Regions from separate parts of the Peribacillus sp. B65 genome, predicted to be linked through region 3. Evidence: riboswitches for the same ligand, from Rfam matches in the RefSeq annotation. Region 3 holds a riboswitch; each other region holds the start of a gene.
What was found. Region 3 has a riboswitch for glycine ahead of ACSR9O_RS07630 (amino acid permease). Riboswitches for the same ligand answer to the same signal wherever they lie in the genome.
Positions count from the first base shown of each region.

Region 1: linked by a shared signal. The riboswitch ahead of ACSR9O_RS19575 (amidohydrolase) and the one ahead of ACSR9O_RS07630 (amino acid permease) in region 3 are both predicted to bind glycine.
Region 2: linked by a shared signal. The riboswitch ahead of ACSR9O_RS18060 (amino acid permease) and the one ahead of ACSR9O_RS07630 (amino acid permease) in region 3 are both predicted to bind glycine.

Region 1 is NZ_CP195840.1:4,011,337-4,016,181, forward strand. It holds gene ACSR9O_RS19555 (YtoQ family protein) at 1-89, opposite strand, end outside; gene ACSR9O_RS19560 (hypothetical protein) at 147-719, shown strand; gene ACSR9O_RS19565 (thioredoxin family protein) at 829-1,140, shown strand; gene ACSR9O_RS19570 (DUF1444 domain-containing protein) at 1,191-1,997, shown strand; glycine riboswitch at 2,138-2,240, shown strand; gene ACSR9O_RS19575 (amidohydrolase) at 2,466-3,653, shown strand; gene ACSR9O_RS19580 (DNA translocase FtsK) at 4,072-4,845, shown strand, end outside.
Region 2 is NZ_CP195840.1:3,693,588-3,698,432, reverse strand. It holds gene ACSR9O_RS18070 (sodium:solute symporter family protein) at 1-639, opposite strand, end outside; gene ACSR9O_RS18065 (DUF3311 domain-containing protein) at 636-836, opposite strand; gene ACSR9O_RS18060 (amino acid permease) at 1,108-2,451, opposite strand; glycine riboswitch at 2,658-2,736, opposite strand; gene ACSR9O_RS18055 (amino acid permease) at 3,239-4,627, shown strand.
Region 3 is NZ_CP195840.1:1,554,955-1,559,799, forward strand. It holds gene ACSR9O_RS07625 (hypothetical protein) at 1,149-1,394, shown strand; glycine riboswitch at 1,673-1,772, shown strand; glycine riboswitch at 1,776-1,832, shown strand; gene ACSR9O_RS07630 (amino acid permease) at 2,135-3,514, shown strand; glycine riboswitch at 3,844-3,948, shown strand; gene glyA (serine hydroxymethyltransferase) at 4,133-4,845, shown strand, end outside.

The sequences.
Region 1 (4,845 bases), 2.5 Mb from region 3:
AAAGGAAGCTTCAGTGCAGCGGCCTTATCTCTCAACTCGCTTCTCCAATTTGAATGGATCTCCCCAGCAAGATACACGATTAACTTCATTGTTTTCCTCCTCGATAATAAAATTGCTTTCATTGTACCATGTTTTTTAGAAAATGGATGAATTCCGTAAATAAGGATAATATTATCCATATGGTAGTAAAAGAGACGGCTGGAGGAATGACGATGGCTTTATCGAATAAGAATTTTCTTGTTTTCCTGTTGATAAGCAGTTTGATCGTGGGCTGCTCAGGTATCGAAAGACAAACCGAAAAGGCAATGAAGGCTGCTGAAGTGGCTTTTCGTGACGATGAAAAACAGCCCAATCAAGAGGCAGGCCTAATTCAGGTCTATCTGCCAAACGATTTTAAAGTTGTGGAAGAACATGATAATAATTTGATTTTACAAAAAGGTGATAAGATTTATATATTATTTGTCAATCCGAATGAAAAAGAAGACAGCTCCGTGTTATATTTGGCCATAAAGGAACAAGAGGATCAATTTGAAGTACTGCATTCTTTTCAAACCGATGATAAATTCGGCTTTATTTCGATTAAAGAGATACCGAAAGAAAAGTATGAGCTTGCAGTGGGGATCGGCGGAGTGAAGCTGACAACCGAAACGGATAAAGACCAATTAAAAACCGATGCAAAACAAATGATGGAAATCGTTTCATCCGTGCCCCAGAAATAAGAGGACCAGTGACTTTCAACCGATCCGTATTAATGGTTGATTCCTGGAGACTCTGGTATGATGGGATTATAAAAAATAAGGTGTCATTTAGAGCAGGAGGAATATACAAATGGAAAAATTACAAACAGTAGAGCAATATGATGCATTTAAAAATGAAGGCAAACATATCTTTCTTTTTTCAGCAACATGGTGTGGAGATTGCCGTGTAATCGAACCGATAATGCCGGAGATTGAAACGAAATTTCCTGACTTTACATTCATTTATGTGGACCGTGATGAATTCATCGATGTGTGTGCGGCTAATGATGTATTCGGTATACCAAGTTTCATTGCGTATGATAATGGCAAGGAGCTAGGCAGATTTGTGAGCAAGGATCGCAAAACGCAAGAACAAATTGAGGAATTCATTCAATCACTATAATCAATTTCCCCTTCTCGCTGGGGATTTTTCAATGAAGAGGAGGGTCAGTCATGAAAATGGACAGCACGAAGCTGAAAAATATCTTGAAGGAGCGTTTAAAAGATGAGAATCGCTCATTCAAATTCGATAGCAAGCAAGATACGTTACGGGTGGAAAATGTGAAGACCGGGAAGGGGATCACCATCGAGTTGCCTCCTGTGCTTGCTAACTATGAAAACGTACAGGAAAAGGCCATCGATGAAATTACCTATTACGTGGAAGAGGCCCTGAATGTGATGGGGGAAGAACACAGTATGGAAGGCAAGGAGAAATTCATTTTCCCAGTCATCCGCTCGACCTCCTTTCCAATGGAATCCGAAGAAGGAAATCCGTTTTTATTCGATGAGCATACGGCTGAAACCCGGGTTTTTTATGCCCTTGATTTAGGGAAAACCTACCGTCTTATAGATGAAAAGATGATTCAACGGGAAAATTGGCAGGGTGACAGGATCCGTGAAATTGCCCTATTCAATGCCCGTTCCCTCACCACTGAAATGAAGTCGGATATCGTTGCAGGTAATGCATTTTATTTTTTGAACACGAATGATGGATATGATGCCAGCAGGATTTTAAATGAATCATGGCTTCGGGAAATGAAGGACAAGATCGAGGGAACCATGGCTGTGGCCATTCCCCATCAGGATGTCATCATCATTGCCGATGTGAAGAATGATACGGGCTATGATATTCTTGCGCAAATGGCGATGAGCTTCTTTGCCAGCGGTCATGTTCCGATAACGGCTCTATCATTCCTTTACGAAGAAAATGAGTTGGAGCCCATCTTCATTATGGGTAAAAACAAAAAGCCTGAACAATAATGAATCACAAAAGGACCGTGTCAGCATCTGGCAGCGGTCCTTTTAAAGTTTAATAGAGTTTATAACTCAGAGTTGATATTTATTTTTTAATCGGCGATAATATAATTGGAATATTTTGAGAATATAAAAAGAACAAGCGGATGAATGTTGTGGGAGAGTGCAAGCATTGAGCCACCGAAGGAGCAAGTTCCAAAAAGATCCCTTGGAGCAAATCTCTCAGGTAAATGGAACCGCAGCTGGACGCAGCTCTGGAGAGTGCGCAGGAAGCAGTGTGCCACCAAAGGGGAAATCTCCATGACCAAAAATGGAGCTAAACTCTCAGGTGAAAAGGACAGAGAAGGGGAGCGGTAAGTTTACGCAATCCTTCTCTGCCCTTTTTTAATTGGCACTTTGTATCGGAAGGCATGCACCGAACATGGAACTTACTAATATGCTCAACTTGAAATAAGGGGGAGAATAAACGTGAACGTGAAAAGCAAATTAATGAACATGCTGGAAGCCCGTAAAGGGGAAATGGTTCAAATCCGCCGTCATTTACACGAGAACCCGGAACTATCCTTCAAAGAAGAAAAAACGGCACAATATATCATTGATTTTTATAAGGGTAAGGATGTGTCGATTCAAACGAATGTAGGAAATGGATTAGGGATCATCGTAACGATCGAAGGCGGAAAACCTGGGAAAACGATAGGTCTCCGTGCGGATTTCGATGCGTTGCCGATTACAGAAGAAGCGGATGTCCCGTTCCGTTCAAAAAATGAAGGTGTCATGCATGCCTGCGGACATGATGGGCATACCGCTTATTTATTGGTTCTGGCAGACTGCATCAATGAGCTTAAAGATTCCCTATCCGGTACGATTAAAATAATCCATCAACATGCAGAAGAAACACCCCCAGGTGGAGCAAAGAGCATTATGGAATCAGGGTTTTTGGATGAACTTGATGCCGTTTTTGGAATCCATTTATTTCCGTCCCATCCTGCAGGGGTTGTCGGGTATCACGGCGGCTATTCGATGGCTGGACGGACCTATTTCAAGCTGGCGATTAAGGGTGTAGGCGGCCATGGTTCGTCCCCGCATATGGCCAATGATGCCATTGTGGCAGGCGCCCATTTCGTGACAGCCGTACAAACCGTGATCAGCCGCCGCTTGAACCCTTTTGATATGGGCGTGGTCACAATCGGCTCCTTCGATGGAAAAGGAAGCTTTAATGTCATTAAAGATCGTATAGAAATTGAAGGGGATGTCCGTTATATGACAGCAGAGACCCAACAGCTGATCGATAGGGAAATCCACCGCATCGTTAAAGGGATAGAAACGGAATTTGATGTTCAGTGCGAACTAACATATGTGCCTGATTATCCTCCGTTATATAATGACCCTGAATTGACTGGATTCGTGAAAAATAGCCTGGAAAGCATGAAAGACAAAGATATTAAAAAGGTTATGGAATTTCCGGTTTTCTCTGGTTCAGAGGATTTTTCGTATTATGCAGAAAAGATTCCTGGCTGCTTCTTTTACATTGGCTGTAAACCAAAAGGGGTGGAGAAGGCATATTTCAATCACCATCCCAAATTCGACATTGATGAAGATGCCCTTTTGATCGCATCCAAATCAGTGGCCCAAGTTGTATGCGATTTTTATGAATGGGAATAGTTCCATTGGTATATTTGTTTGCAAAAAAGTGAGGAAACCCACAAAACACCGTTCGGTATTAACGAACGGTGTTTTATGGGTTTCAGGATGCCACCGGAGGTTTCGTGAAGGATGCTTCAATGAATTGACCAGTCTGCTTCTTGCGCCGCATGAAAACTTAATCTCTTTGTAAACGCGATTTAACAGCGGTGTTTTATTTAAATAGTAGACTAAGGGCTAATGTTATTTCACGAAGTGCAGGTTTAAACTCATACCAGAAGGGGTTTAATAGGGTAGGAGTTCTGCGAAATACGTTAAGTTAGTAAGAGTGCGATAAAAAAATAGATACTAATCCCAATTTAGCTTAAATTTTCTCGATATTTTTAAAATAACTGGTAGAATTAGTTACATAACTACAGATGTAGAAAGAGTGATAGTTTTGAAATGGCTAAATAAGATGAAAAAATGGTTCCAAGCAGAGGAAATTATTGAAATTGAAGAGATTATTATAGATGAACCGCTTGATGAAGAGACATTAAGGAAAATGGATTTTTCAAAGCTTGCGAAGTCAAAGGAAGAAGAAATAAAGGTTTACAATCAAAAAGTGGAAAAAATGTCGCAGACGCCAGACCCTGATACGAAAATCCTGTTTCAATATCCAAAAGGGCAGTTCAAGTTTCCGCTCATTCCAGATCGTGAACAGAGCAAAAGAAAGCCTAGGGAAAGAAACAGGGAAGATCATGAACCCAAAAAGGGGAGCGCGGCCAAAGAAACAAGAAGGCCTGTGAGGGATCCTGAACCAAAACGGAGAAACTTCGAACGGGAGGAAGTCTCAAAAATAGTCCCTTCAAATACTCCATTCCGTCCGACGGAAATCCCTTCACCCATTTATGGGTTCCGTCGTCCGGAAAAAAAAACAGTCGTTTCTGAAGAAATTGTCGAATATGAATTAGAAAGCAAAATGCCCGTCCTAAAAAAGGAAGAACCCGATATCGGGATTCCAGCATCGATTCCTGAAATTCCAAAAGAAGTGTCACATGAGGAATTGACGACAGAACCATCCGTTCTTATACCGGAACAAGCGGAAGAAAAACTGGAAGATTCAGAGATACCCGCTTTCTTTCGCAGGAATTCCATTGAGACACTGCCAGAACAAGCAGTAATCGAGCCCAACATAATTGAGCCTGCGGTGGAAAAAGAGGCTATTGAACAG
Region 2 (4,845 bases), 2.1 Mb from region 3:
AAACATCGGCTGAAATCCGCCAAAGTAATGAATCGGCAGATAAATCCCCAAAAATCCTATTATGGCGACCATCATGATATCTTTAATGACCGCTGTCCAAACTGAACCGTGTATACCTGAGATCATCACATAAATGGTAAGGCTGATCGCCCCCATCCAAACTGCCTCAGACATAGAGATGGCACCATAAGATGCTTCTGAGACAATGATCCCCAATCCTTTCAGCTGCACTACGATCACTGGAATCATCGACACCACACCGACAAGCGCAGCCAAAATTCCTAAACCGGGACTCTTATATTTGCTTACAAAGAAATCGGATTGAGACATCAGTTTATTTTCCTTGGCATATCTCCATATTTCCGGTAGGAGCCAATAGGATAATACGTAAGACAAAGTAATGTAAATTAGAACATATAGTGCGGGTGCGCCCTTGCCATAAGCCCAGCCGCTGCCGCCAAGGAAGGAGAAGGTCGTATAGATTTCCCCGGCCATCAGCAGAAAGACGAATATCGCACCAAAACCGCGTCCGCCAACCGTCCATTGCTCCAAGTCCATATCTTTTCCTTTTGAAGAGCGTATGCCTAAAAATATCGATAGAAGTAAAAATGCTAAAATGATTAAGAGAGCAATATTCATTCCTGGTCACCTTCCCGATTCCTGGGATCCAGCTTATACATGATGCCCAGTATGGCAGAGGTAAGGACCACCCACATAGCCATCCAGAACATATTGAAAGGCATCCCTAATACATATGGTTCTATTTTATTAACAAAAGGCAGAAATCCTAGTATGCCTATAAAAGGAACTAGAGTAAGAATATATATAATCTTCATAAACAAACCCCTCCGTTTTAATAAAGTGAAACGCCCACCAATGGGGTTTATTCTTCAATGCCACTGATGGATGGGTGAACCAAACCGGGATGAAAAATTCATTCATGACGGAAAAGGTCCGATAATATATATTAGCTTACACTATTTTGATATAAAATTTAATGCAGTTGCCTGATATATTTGAGCAACTGTGCGCAGACAGCCGAACAATGATATGTTCATAAAACAGATAAAGCCTTGAATTCATAGTGAGTTCAAGGCTTTATTTCCTTTAGCTATATTTTTTCCGAGAATTATATAGTATTACCAAAAGTATGAACCAGATTGGGGTCAAGAGCAGTGATAGTCGTGTAGCTTCAGCGAATAGCATAACAATAAGGATGAACAGGAATAATCCTAATATGGCGTAATTGACAAAGGGTGTAAAAGGAGCCTTGAAAGTCGATTTCGCTCTTAGGTCAGGCCTTGTTTTCGAATATTTGATATGGGAAATCAAGATAATGCTCCATACCCATATGAAACAGATGGCACTGATGGTCGTCACGACGGTAAATGCCTGTTCAGGTATCAGTTTGCTTAATAATGCCCCTATTGATACAACGATTGTGGATGTTAATAAGGCATTGCTCGGAACAGCCTGTTTATTTAATTTTTCCAGTTTAGCAGGTGCTTCGCCATTCCTGCTTAACGTATAAAGTATTCGGCTCGTTGAAAATAAACCGCTGTTGCATGCAGAAGCAGCGGATGTCAAAACGACGAAGTTGATGATCCCTGCAGCGACAGGAATGCCGATTAACGCAAAGACCTCTACAAATGGGCTGCTCGTGGCATCCAGTTGTGTCCATGGGTTGACGCAGAGAATGACGAATAGTGCACCAACATAGAAAAGTAAAATCCGGACAGGGATTTTATTGATGGCAGATGGAATGTTCTTTCTCGGGTTTGCCGTTTCTGCTGCGGAAACCCCGACCAATTCGACACCGACAAATGAGAAGACGACCAGCTGTAAAGATAATAGGAATCCAGAAATGCCATTAGGGAACATGCCCCCATGATTCCATAGGTTCGTTAGGGAAACCGTTCCGCTATTGGTATTGAAGCCGATGATCAAAAGGATGATCCCCACGACGATCAAGGCGATGATCGTGATTACTTTAATGATGGCAAACCAGAATTCCAATTCACCAAATAACTTAACGGTCAAAAGGTTCAATCCTAACAGAATGACTAGGCATATTAGAGCCGGAATCCATTGAGGGATATCGAACCAATATTGCATATAGACGCCGACAGCTATGATATCGGCCATTGCGGTCATGATCCAACAGAACCAATATGTCCACCCTGTCACGAAGCCGGCCCATGGACCGACATATTCGGTTGCAAATTCAGTGAATGATGTATACCCTGCATTGGATAAGAGCAATTCCCCTAGTGCCCTCATCACAAAAAACAAGGCAATCCCTATTATCAGATAGGAAAATAAAATGGAAGGTCCTGCTAATTGTATGGCTTTTCCGGAACCTAAAAATAATCCGGTGCCAATGGTTCCTCCTATTGCGATCAGTTGTACATGTCTATTTTTTAAATCTCTTTTTAATTCTTGTTTTGCCAATTCTTACGCCCCCGTCTTTTTATAGTCTTGGTAGTGAATGAATTTACCTGAATGGTCTTGGAGAGAGGGACTGATTTTTTCGTCCAGCTTGCCTTTCCCATTGGTTTTAAAGCTGTTGTTTTTAGTCCAACCACAAAATGGACAATAAAAAAAGAGATTGGATAATACCAATCTCTTAAAGGGTTCAGAATAACAATTTTATCATTCGTTACTCTTCTGTCCTTTTGCCTGAGATTGTGAATCCTTCGGCGCTGCACCTTGTACAGTCTCTCCAGAAGCTGCTCCTGCTATAGTGTCATCCATAGCATTCATCGCTTGCTTGTATGCGGTTGTGAATAAATGTTGTCAGTGATAATCTACCACTGCTGAATCATTCATTATGCTTATAAAATAATATTGGAATTCTATCATCTATTTTTCGGAAGGTCAACAAGTTTTTTTTGAAGTGAAAACGGCAATAGCTGTAGTTTTATAGTGGTCTTAATTTTTATTAAGGTACTTGAAAAATTTGTTTTTTGGATGATCATTATTATGAAATATTGAACATCATTTTTTTGAAATGATATTTTTAGATAAGGGGAATTGCCAAGATATATTTGGTAACTGTTTATTTCAAAAATACAATTGTATTTTTACAGAATATTTACTATTATAAGATAAGAAAACATAATTGAAGTGTTATTGATATTTTTTTCGATAAAGCATTTCTAACCGCAATAATTAATAGAGAGTCGTTCGTGTTAAGGATGGAAAAGCATTACCGATATTGCATCTGGGGGAGTTAAACATGTCGAACAAGGAATTAAAGAGAGGGCTGGAAGCACGTCACATTCAAATGATAGCTTTGGGCGGAACCATCGGTGTCGGGTTATTCATGGGATCGGCGAGCACGATCAAATGGACCGGGCCCTCTGTAATGCTTGCTTATGCCATCGCAGGTATTTTTATATTTTTCATCATGCGTTCCATGGGTGAGATGCTCTATTTAGAACCGACTACAGGTTCTTTTGCAACCTTTGCGAGCAGCTATATACATCCTTTGGCAGGTTATATGACTGCTTGGAGCAATTGGTTTCAATGGGTAATCGTCGGAATGTCCGAAATCATCGCGGTTGGGTTGTACATGCAATATTGGTTCCCGGATTTACCGGCTTGGATACCAGGTGTGGTCGCCATGATCATCTTGGGGGCGGCCAACCTCATTTCAGTTAAATCCTTCGGGGAATTTGAATTCTGGTTTGCGCTTATAAAAATCATAACGATCATATTGATGATCGTTGCCGGCCTAGGCCTTATCTTCTTTGGAATAGGGAATGGCGGGGATGCGATTGGATTATCGAATCTATGGGAAAATGGCGGCTTCTTTACGGGAGGCTGGACAGGATTCTTCTTTGCGCTTTCCCTTGTCGTGGCATCCTATCAAGGCGTTGAGCTTATCGGCATCACAGCCGGAGAAGCGAAAGATCCAAGGAAGACCGTAACAAAAGCTATCCAGTCAATCATATGGCGTATATTAATTTTCTATATTGGTGCCATATTTGTCATCGTGACAGTCTTCCCTTGGGATCAACTGGATGACTTAGGAAGCCCATTCGTTTCAACCTTTGCTAAAATAGGTATCACAGCAGCAGCAGGAATCATCAATTTTGTCGTAATCACAGCGGCAATGTCTGGATGCAACAGTGGGATATTCAGTGCAGGGCGTATGCTGTACACACTTGCATTGAATGGCCAAGCTCCAAAAGTCTTTGCTAAAGTATCTAAAAATGGAGTGCCGGCATACTGCACGATCGCTGTACTATTAGGATTGGGCATCGGGGTTATCCTGAATTACCTTGCACCGCCGCAATTATTCCTTTATGTGTACAGTGCGAGTGTATTACCCGGGATGATTCCATGGTTTGTCTTACTTATCAGTGAGCTTAAATTCAGAAAGGTAAATGCCGCTGAAATGGAGAAACATCCGTTCAAGATGCCGTTGGCCCCTTACAGTAACTATGCGACAATTGCCTTCTTACTGATGGTGCTGGTCGGTATGTGGATCAATCCTAGTACCCGGATTTCCTTGGTTGTCGGGATCGTTTTCCTAGCCTTGGTCGTAGCAAGTTATTACATGCTGAAAATGGATAAACGAACACCATTGGATGTTAAATCCGATGATGAAATTTCGGGATAAGAAACTCTATCGGAAAGCCCTTCTCTTAATTCGAGAAGGGCTTTTTTGTCTTTGGTGATTGTTGGAATTCAGGAGTGAAGTGGTGGAATTCACGAGTAAAATGGCGAAACTCACGAGTGAAGCTGAGAAACTCGAGTAAAACAGCGGAATTCAAGAGTAAATCAGCGAAACTCACGAGTAAAGCTAATTAGTCCCCGTAACAAGGGATGACAGCAGTG
Region 3 (4,845 bases):
GATTATGCACAGTTAAAAAGCAAAACGGCCTTCTAAAATTCAGCCTAGTTTAAAAGATTTAGTATAGCGGAATATTTAATATGTTTATTGAAAATGGTGACAAACCATTGGTTAGTTCTATAAGACCTATTGTAGAGTTGACACAAACTGTGCGATTATATGGGCACATAAAACGCCCGAAGGGGCAAAAAGTAAATGTTTCTTTAATTTTCTTTCGCATCTTTCTATTACTTTGCGAATAAAAAGTCCTTAACGAGTCTTTTTAAAGAAATGTACGGAGCTACACCATGCTTAGAATATATTGATTCGTTAAAAAGTATTATATAGAAGAAACAGAAACATTGATCAATTCACCAGAAATTTTAAGCTATATTGGAAACCGTACTAACCAAACATGATCAATCGTAGAAACGGATACAGCAATGTTGAAACAAATGAAGTTATTGCTACAAGTTCACCTTACTTTAAATCAGATGTGTCTTGAATGTACATTTTTTTTTACCAGAATTGAATATCAATAAATGACCGCGAATGAAGAAAATTATTTTTCAAAAGCTTTATGGTTTTATGAAGCATTGTTTACAGGTATACAGCGCATCTATTTAAGTACTTGGGACTTTCTCTTTATATGCCTTATAATACATCTGTTAAACCAAAGGAATTAGAACGAGTATATTTAAATTGTATGATTTACTAAAAAAATTGTTTAAGACATTCTTTATTCCTATTTAACGATTAATGGAATTCATTTTTTATATTAGAAAAGTGATTATATAATAAAGTCATTGTTGCTATGAGCTCCAATGACTTTTTCTATTTTAAAGCAAAACTTCTTTCGAATGGTATATTTACTTGCTAAGTTGAGTATTCACCTCCCTTTTTTGATGTGAATATTTGTTAGTGAAATATCTTACTATCTATAAAAGAAATATACAAAAATAATAAGTATATATAGATTTGATCATACTTTATGAATATGTTTTAAAAGAAGCTGGTAAAATGAATCGGGAATGGTTTCGTTAACACGTCAAGCATTGTGAAAATGGATACGTGATGATAAATATAAACCCTATTGACCCAGATTATGTTATTCTATTTTTGTTTACATCAGTCCGTCAGAAAAACTGTAAAGGGGGTATAAGGTTAAAATGGTTAAGGAAAAGAAACTCAAGCTAAAGAAGCCAAAGAAGTGGTGGGGATGGGTTCTAGCATTTGTCATCATAGCTAATACAGTTGGTGGTGGGGACAAAGAGGAAGTTGCTAAAGAAGAGCAGGCTTCTGAAAATACTGTTGAACTTAGGGAGGAAGCTCCTAGACAATCTTTACTGCTGCAAGGAATTTCGCGAGTCTCGAATTTTCTCTTTTTCCATACATCAATTATGTTAAAACTATAGATATTATTTCCTCTCCCGGCTTTGAATTTTGCCGTATTGTCAATCGAAAAATGCCGATATTTTTGCATATACATAAGCGAGTTTGGGATTTCTAACAACATAGAAAAGCTGCTAATAAGCTTGATTTTTCATAGCTAATAACTTCTAAAATATCCTGATCATAAAGTTCAAATTTGTCCATTTTTAGATTTCAGAAAATAGAGTTTTTTCAGATAATCATTGAAATATCCATTAAAAACCGATAATATACAACTATTAAAACAACTTTATATCAGCGGATGATGATTGTGGGAGAGTCTAAACAATGTTTAGCACCGAAGGAGCAAATCCTATAAAAGCAGGAACTAATCTCTCAGGTAAAAGGACTACAATTGGACGCGTCTCTGAAGAGAGCCATAGGCCACCGAAGGAGTTAAACTCTCAGGTAAAAGGACAGAGGAAGGTAGGAAAATACCTATCTTTCCTCTGCCCTTTTTTGTACTTGGGAAGATAAAAAGAGAGGAGTGTTAATTGAGATCTGTAGATAAATGATCTATCCTTTGATTTGTACAATTAATGCTATATTTTCAAAAATGGTTGGTAGCTTTAGTTTAAAAATCTATATCCAGTACCCATCAAAGAAAACGCTTACAGCGGTGAGACAGTCTCCAGTACGCTATTAATTCACACTCATTGAAAGGCTGACCCTTTAAAAGGGGAAAATTCCAAGTAGCCTAAAAAAGTAGAAGGTGGGAAATCTTATGCAGGAACAAAAGTTGGATAGAGGGCTAAAAAACAGGCACGTACAACTCATAGCTATTGGAGGGGCAATCGGAACGGGATTATTTCTTGGGGCAGGAAAATCTATTCATTTAGCCGGGCCATCAATTCTATTTGCTTACATGATTACAGGCATCATTTGCTTCTTAATCATGCGCGCACTTGGAGAACTGCTCTTATCTAATTTGAACTATCATTCCTTTGTTGACTTTGTAAGAGACTATTTAGGTAATATGGCTGCATTTGTAACCGGCTGGACCTACTGGTTTTGCTGGATTTCAATCGCAATGGCCGACTTAACGGCAGTTGGTCTTTATACTCAGTATTGGTTTCCTTCCGTACCGCAATGGATGCCAGGATTAATTGCACTAGTCATTCTGCTATTTATGAATCTTGCAACCGTAAAACTTTTTGGCGAAATGGAATTCTGGTTCGCATTAATTAAGGTCATCGCTATCCTAGCACTAATTGTTATCGGTATTTTCATGATTATTAAAGGCTTTTCCACTGATTCAGGCGCAGCAAGTTTCACGAATCTATGGAGACACGAAGGGATGTTCCCAAATGGAATAAATGGTTTTGTCCTCTCATTCCAGATGGTAGTGTTTGCGTTTGTGGGCATTGAACTTGTAGGACTTACAGCAGGTGAAACAGAAAATCCAGAAAAAGTTATCCCCAAAGCGATCAATAATATTCCTATTCGGATTATAATTTTCTACATTGGCGCACTTATTGTCATTATGAGTGTTTATCCGTGGAACGCAATCATCCCAACGGAAAGCCCATTCGTCCAAGTATTTGTGGCTGTAGGTATCGCTGGTGCAGCTGGTATCGTTAATTTTGTCGTCCTAACATCGGCTGCTTCGGCATGTAACAGCGCAATCTTCAGTACAAGCCGGATGGTATATTCACTTGCCAAAGATAAAAATGCACCTGTACCGTTTGCAAAACTTAATGACCGAAAAGTACCTTCCAATGCATTGTTCTTTTCAACTGTTGTCATTTTAATTTCCGTTGTTTTGAACTATTTAATGCCTGAAGGTGTATTTACCTTGATTACAAGTATTTCTACAGTATGTTTCATCTTTATTTGGGGAATTACAGTCATCAGTCATTTGAAATACCGTAAAACAAGGCCAGATCTAGTGAAAAAGAGCAAATTTAAATTACCACTTTATCCAATTTCCAATTACTTGATCCTTGCTTTCCTAGCGTTCGTCCTTGTGGTTCTTGCACTTGCGGACGACACTCGTGTTGCCTTATTCGTTACACCTGTATGGTTCATTATGCTGATTGCGATTTATAAGATGGGCAAAACGAAGGTGGATCAGGCGAATCAGAGAGAGATAGCGGGGAATTAAGAGTCAAGAAATCCTTTGATTCTATTTGCGGTGTTTGTCCAGATAGTTGCCGCTCCATATTTTCCAACTCGGTGAGTAAAAAATCTGTCCGTTTTAAAAAAACAAAGATATCTGGTTGATCTTATGATAATTCGAAATAAATATTTTAGAATAGTATTGTTAGCGCTTTCAAAAATGCTTGACATAATTATGCTCAACAACTATTCTAAATGTACTAAATTGAATAAGCGGATGACAGTTGTGGGAGAGTGCAAAGCGACAAGCCACCGAAGGAGCAAGTTCCAAAAAGACCCTTGGAACAAATCTCTCAGGTAGATGGAACCACAAATGGACGCACCTCTGGAGAGCGCGTATTAACATATACGCCACCAAAGGGGAAAGGCTCTATTAAAAAATGGAGCTAAACTCTCAGGTAAAAGGACAGAGAAGGGTAGAGAACGCTACGACCCTTTTCTGTCCTTTTTTGCGTGCAAAAAAGGTTGTAAAGCATACTATTTTTAACAGTTTTATAGAAAAGCAGGCTTGTAGCGGGCAAGAAATTTAGTGTCTAGTACCATATTGGAATTAGTAATTAAACGAAAATTCAGAATTAATAAAAATGTCTAGGAGGAAATTTAAATGAGTTTACATCAAAATGATTTAACCATTTTTGAAGCGATTGAAAAAGAAGGACAACGTCAACATCAAACACTGGAGTTGATTGCATCAGAGAACTTTGTTAGCCCAGATGTATTAGAGGCAATGGGAAGCGTGATGACAAATAAATATGCAGAAGGTTATCCAGGAAAGCGCTATTATGGTGGGTGTGAATTTGTAGATGTGGCAGAACAAACGGCTATTGAGCGGCTAACAAAACTTTTCGGTGCCAAATATGCAAATGTTCAGCCTCACTCAGGTGCACAAGCCAATTTCGCAGTTTTTTTCGCACTGCTTCAGCCTGGTGATAAGGTGATGGGAATGGACCTTTCACATGGTGGCCACTTAACTCATGGAAGCCCAGTCAGCGTTTCAGGAAAATGGTTTGAAGTTGTGTCCTATGGAGTTAGAGAAGATACTCAGTTAATTGATTATGATGAGTTGGAAGCTATCGCAAAGAAAGAAAAACCTAAATTGATTATTGCAGGAACCAGTGCCTATCCAAGAACGATTAATTTTGCACGATTTAGAGAAATTGCCGATCAAGTTGGTGCAAAACTTATGGTGGATATGGCTCATATAGCCGGTCTGGTAGCTACTGGTCTTCACCCATCCCCAATCCCATATGCGGATGTTGTGACAAGTACAACTCATAAAACATTAAGAGGACCTCGGGGGGGCATCATTTTAACAAA